2 regions of the Enterococcus sp. AAFC-DPL-6103 genome follow, and region 1 is predicted to be linked to the other one. Evidence: predicted binding sites of a transcription regulator. Region 1 holds the regulator's gene; the other holds the start of a gene.

Region 1 (3,176 bases):
AAACCGTTACTGTTAGATCAGCGTTTAGTAACGGGCTTAGGAAATATTTATGTGGATGAAGCATTATGGGAAGCGAAAATCCACCCAGAACAGCCTGCCAATACATTAAAAAGAAAAGAGATCGAGACACTTCGATTAGCAATTATTGATGTATTGGGGCGAGCAGTGGAAGCTGGTGGAACAACGATTCGTAGCTATCTCAATGCACTTGGAGAAGCGGGTAGTTTTCAAATGGCCCTTCATGTTTATGGTCAAACAGGCCAACCATGTGTCCGTTGTCAAACACCAATTGTCAAAATAAAAGTTGCACAAAGGGGGACTCACTATTGTCCAAAATGTCAGCAACTAAAATTGCCAAAGTAGGTTTCGTTTTAGGTTTAACTGGAAGTATTGCAACAGGTAAAAGTACAGCAGCTGAAGTTTTTAAAAAACATGGGATTCCAGTAATTGATGGTGACGTAGTGGCAAGAGAAGTTGTCGAACCTGGAACTGATGGTTTGATGGCAATCGTTGAAGTATTTGGCAAAGAAATCTTGAATGAAGATGGTACACTAAATCGTAAAAAATTAGGTACTGTCGTATTTGCAAACGATGAATCGCGGCAAACCTTAAATCGTGTATTGAATCCGTTTATCCGTGGACGTATCAAACAACAAATTGCTGAGAAAAAAAGACAGAATCCCTTAGTTGTTGTTGATGTTCCTTTACTGTTTGAAGGGCACTATGAACGTTACATGGATGCTGTAGCAGTTGTTTATACTACAGAAGCGATTCAGCTTGAACGATTGATGAAACGAAATCAATTAACAGAAACTGAAGCATTAAAACGAATAAAGACGCAGTGGTCAATCGAAGTGAAAAAAGAACGAGCGGATATTTTGTTTGATAATACTCGAACAAAAGAAGAATTAGTCCAACAAGTCGAGTCATGGCTAAAGCAACAATCTTTATAACAGATTAAAAATACAAAAGCAAAGTGCTTCGTTAGCTAAACGGAGTGCTTTGCTTTTTAGTTTAATGCTTTTTTTGCTTACAAGTCATCAAAGACGTGAAACAAGTATTTTTACATCTATGAGAATGATCAATTAGTCGTATATTTTGAGTATCTTGTTCATTTTTGTTATGCTAAAGATAAGAAAAGGGGAGGGATTTGTATGGGAAATATCAAGAATCAAAAAGATAAAGTTGTCGGATCTGCCAAAGAAAAGATTGGTGAGTTACTTGATAAAGAAGAATTAAAAAATGAAGGCCGTGTACAAGCCGAGATTGGGAAAAAGAAAGCAGACCAATATAAAGAACGAATTGCTGAACTAGATGATCAACAAGCAGAAAAAGAAGCACGTCAACAAGATCTGACACAAGAACGAAAAAAAGAAATGACTGATCGAACAAAAAAGCCACTCCCAGACGCTGAACACATCCCTGATGAACAAAAAATTGAAGAACAACGGTTAAAACATTACACTGGTATTGAAGAAAAATTGTAGTTTTTGAAAACATGAGTCATGTTTTCAAAAGGAAACAGTTGAAAATCTTTCACAGTTTCGTTTTGATCGTCAAATGAGTTGTGATAAACTTTTGTCACAACTCATTTTTTTGCGATGAATGGATAAAAACGCTTTATGGCCGATGAAAACTGCATCTTTTTAGTTGAGAAAGTCGCTTAACATAAAAGTTTCATGTTATAATGCAACTAACTATGAAAGAGCAGAATGTTCTTTTTATAAAACTTAAATGATACATGAGGTGAACTAAATGAGATGTCCAAGATGTCAACATAATAATTCCCGTGTTATTGATAGTCGTCAAGCAGATGATGGTCGGGCGATTCGTCGTCGACGTGAGTGTGAAAATTGCTCATTTCGTTTTACAACATTTGAAAGAATCGAAGCTGCACCACTGCTAGTTATCAAGAAAAACGGTGAGCGTGAAGAGTTTAATCGAGATAAGATTTTAAGAGGATTGATTCGTTCAGCCGAAAAACGTCCAGTTGCTATGGAGCAAATGGAGCAAATTGTGAACCATGTAGAAAATCGTGTCCGAAGTTTGGGCGAAAACGAAGTATCAACCAATTTAATTGGGGAATATGTCATGGAAGATCTTGTAAATTTGGATGAAATTGCCTATATTCGTTTTGCAAGTGTGTATCGCCAATTTAAAGATATGTCTGTATTCTTAAAAGAGTTGCAAGATATCGTAGAGAAGGCAAAAGAAAATAACAATTCTAAAGATACCGAAGACGAAAGTACAGAATAAAGGGGGCATTTCCTTGGAAAATGCTTGGAAAGAGCTTCAACCAAAAAATATCTACCAAGGAAGAAAGCGGAGTCCTTTAAAAGAAGAAAATCGAAATGCGTTGCTCTATCTTTACCAACCTTTGATTGGTGGAGAAGCGCTTAGTATTTATCTTACTCTTTTGACAGAAATTTCTTTAGAGACTGGCCAAGGACCAGAAGGACTTCACGCAGATTTATTGAGTAGTCTTGGTTGTGGTATTCCTCAATTTTACGAAGCACGAAAAAAACTTGAGGGAATTGGCTTATTAGATGTTTATTATAAAGAAGACCCTAGCCTAGGTGCATGTTTCCTGTATGAATTACTGGAACCAATGTCGGTGAAACAATTCTTTATGGATTCTGTTTTAAGTTTTTTACTATTAGAAAAGGTTGGTCAACGTCGCTTTGATCAGTTAGTTAAACATTTCGAACCAAAAAAACTTTCAACAGAAGGCTATCAGAAAAAAACTAAAAAATTTTTAGAAGTGTACCAATTTAACGAGGCATCCTTTGCCGCTGACAAACAGCAAATCGAGAAGCTGGAAGAAACATTTACTGAGCAAGCAATAACGAAACGGTTACCTGAAAAAAGCACGATTGACTGGTCTTTTTTGACAAACTGGTTGCAAAAAAAACATATTGACAAACCAGATGAACCAACCATCAAACAACTCGAAATGTACCAACAATTGTATGGATTGGATGATTTAGCTTTAGGTGAGAAAATCGTTGAAGCGTACGACTTCACAGAGCAAAAAATTTCTTTGAAAGAACTTCAAAAAATCTTTTTGGCAAACCCTGTGAGTCAATCATCTACGCTAAAGGTACCTGCAGAAAATCTAGACAGCACCGAAATCAAAAAGGTGGAATCAGCGCCTAATCATGGACAACTGTCTGCAG
Region 2 (3,176 bases), 950 kb from region 1:
TACTAAAATTGCACTTTCTCTAGAAAATCTCGCGGGTTTGTTGGTTGACCAAGAACAAGCTTTAGTCATCGCCGCTAACTTGGGACTGATTATTGAAGAATAACTATTTGATGCGCCGCCACAAAGCGACTAGCATCCAAACCGACAAAACTAAACTAATAACCAAAGCAATTCCCCAGCCAAACACGGAATGAGTAAAGGGTAACTGTAAGTTCATTCCAAAAAAGCCAGTGACGATTGTCGGAACAGTCAATAATAATGACCAGACAGTTAAAAATTTCATCGTGTCATTTAAGTTGTTATTCAGCAAGTTATTATAAGTTCCAGATAACTGATCTAAAATTTGAGATGCCAAGTTCGTCATCTCGACTGCTTGCTTCGCCTCGATCAATGCGTCATCCAGTTGTTCTTTTTCGCCTTCAGACATTTTACGATAGATAGCCAATGCTTTTATTTGCTCAATCAACACGGCATTTTGTTTTGTTCCTGTCACTAAATAAACTAATCCGATTTCTAAATCAGATAATTGTAACAAGTTTTGATTACTGGTTTTTTCTCGTAACTTTTGATTTAATCTTTGCCGCTCACTATTTACTTCTTCAACTAATGGGAAAAAGGAATCTGATATTAAAAATAAGGTTTGAAACAATAGGCTGTATACGCTCATATTCGGCGTACGTTGTAGCAACGACTCCATAAGACGTACTACGTAACCAGTATTTTCTGTAGTAAATGTAAAAATCCCATTTTCTTTCAAAATAAAAGCCATTGGTGTTGTCTCGTAATGATTTTCACTTTTTCTTTGATGAGGAACATTGTAAACAAGAAGCATCGCCTCATCGAGCACATCATACTCCACACGTGCGCGTTCATTTTTATCAAGAGAGTAAGTCAACATCTCATCACTTAACTTGTACTCTTCTTTTAGGTTTTTAACACCAATAACATTGTCTCTTTGAATGTTTAACCAAAAATTCTGGTCATAATTAAAAAAGCGTTTATTACTCATTATTTACCTCCTCATAACGGTTTCTCTTACTAGTATAAATAAAAAAACTATTCAAACAAGGTAAAAGCCATTGCTTGAATAGTTTTTGTTTAATATACAAGTTGTTCTTGACGAATTTCCGCTAATTTTTCTTTCACAAGTCGGATGACTTCTTCTTTTGCCTGTGGATCTTCGACAAAATTATAACGATCTCCATCGATTTGAATCTTAGGACTTTCATCATAGTCTTCGTACCATCGATCATATCGACGATTTAATTCTTGATAATAGTCATATAAAGATGGATCAAAGGATAATTGTTCATACGAACGGCCACGCTTTTCGATTCGCTCCAACATGGTATCAAAAGAAACGCGAATATGAATCAGTAGATCAGGATTTTTTTTATGCGCTGCATATGGTAATTCTTCCATCATATTTTCTAGTAATTCATCATAGACACGCACTTCTGTCTCTGTCGCTCTTCCTAAATCTGCATTCAAATGGAACAATAAAGAGTCTTCATAAATTGAACGATCCAAAACATTGTTATCATCCTTCATTGCTTGTTTAATACTTGCAAAACGTTTATTTAAAAAATAAATTTGTAATAAAAAAGCATATTGCTCAGGGTTAGCATAAAACAAAGGTAATACTTCATTATCATCGATTGATTCATAAAAAGCCTGACTATTAAATTCTTCAGCTATCATTTCTGTTAAACTTGACTTTCCTGCGCCAATTGTACCAGCTAAAACGATCACGCTCATTTACCTCCAACTCACTTCATCACTAAATATTGTATATGTTTTTCAATCTTTTTAAATATACCCCCAATATCTAGTAGTGTCAAATAGAATTCATTTGAAATTATTTGACGAAAAACTAAAAAAAATTCTTAAGAAAACAGTGATTTTTGGTTAGAAAACGTATTCTTGGTTTTACTTATTGAGCGGATTTAGTAAAATAAGGAGGAAATGATTTTTGGTTTGTTTTTTTTCTATAGTATTAAACCAAATTCTCGTTGAGTAGCGCAACTATTTAGGGCGCTTTATTTTTTGTCTAAAAGTTACTGTTATGTGAGGAAAAGGAGTTAAGTTATGGCAAACTATGGCCAAGGGGAATCAAGTGGAAAAATTATCTTGATGGGTGAGCATGCCGTTGTATATGGTGAACCGGCAATTGCCTTTCCCTTCTATGCAACGAAAGTCACTGCACAATTTGAAACGTTAGTTGAAGACGTCAATCAAGATCAATTGTTTTCAGCTTATTATGTAGGAAAATTGATTCATGCACCACAATCACTCAAAAATATCAAAGTTTTAGTCACACAGTTAAAACAAGATCACGGTATCAAGGAGTCAATCAGTCTCACTATTGAAAGTACGATACCTTCTGAACGCGGAATGGGATCTAGTGCTGCCGTGGCAGTAGCAATCACACGCGCTTTTTATGATTATCTTTCACTTTCATTCACACATGAAACGTTGTTAAGCTATGTTCAGATTTCTGAAAAGATTGCTCATGGCAACCCAAGTGGCATCGATGCTGCTGCTACCAGTAGTCATAATCCAATCTATTTTGTTAAAGGGCAACCTTTCGAGTATTTCACAATCAATTTGGATGCTTTTTTGATTGTTGCTGATACTGGAATCAAAGGACAGACACGTGAAGCTGTTAAAGATGTCGCTCATTTATTTGAAAAAAACTCACACAAAACTGGACAAAAAATTCAACAATTAGGACAACTCACACAAAAAGCAAAACAAGCAATTATCGAGAATGATCCCGAAAATTTAGCACAAGTCATGAATCTTGCACAAGTGACTTTGAGAGAATTAACAATCAGTAATCACTTTCTAGATTTGTTGATTGAAACAGCGTTAACTGCTGGTGCTTTGGGAGCAAAATTAACTGGGGGCGGACGCGGTGGTTGCATGCTCGCTCTTGCTAAAACAAAAACAGAAGCCCAAGCAATTTGTACCGCTTTGGAAGATGCTGGTGCTGTAGCTACTTGGATTCAAGGATTAGGAGTACATACCCATGTTTAAAGGAAAAGCTCGTGCTTACACGAATATTGCGCTCATCAAATATTGGGGAAAAAAAGATGAAGAGCTCATTTTACCAATGAATAATAGTTTATCCCTTACACTAGATGCTTTTTATACTGAAACAGAAGTTATTTTCT

Evidence for each region. Region 1 encodes NrdR, which represses ribonucleotide reductase genes. Its sites were predicted from a motif close to ACACNATATATNGTGT; they were not measured.
Region 2: a site for NrdR is predicted at 1,778-1,793, ahead of AC4BC3_RS01040 (deoxynucleoside kinase). Genes of this name have one in related genera too.

The regions. Positions count from the first base shown of each region.
Region 1 covers NZ_CM177102.1:1,158,719-1,161,894, forward strand. Annotated here, with positions in the region: gene mutM (DNA-formamidopyrimidine glycosylase) at 1-363, shown strand, start outside; gene coaE (dephospho-CoA kinase) at 336-953, shown strand; gene AC4BC3_RS05660 (CsbD family protein) at 1,155-1,487, shown strand; gene nrdR (transcriptional regulator NrdR) at 1,756-2,256, shown strand; gene AC4BC3_RS05670 (replication initiation and membrane attachment family protein) at 2,270-3,176, shown strand, end outside.
Region 2 covers NZ_CM177102.1:204,179-207,354, reverse strand. Annotated here, with positions in the region: gene AC4BC3_RS01050 (pentapeptide repeat-containing protein) at 1-103, shown strand, start outside; gene AC4BC3_RS01045 (magnesium transporter CorA family protein) at 104-1,009, opposite strand; gene AC4BC3_RS01040 (deoxynucleoside kinase) at 1,099-1,758, opposite strand; gene mvk (mevalonate kinase) at 2,089-3,039, shown strand; gene mvaD (diphosphomevalonate decarboxylase) at 3,032-3,176, shown strand, end outside.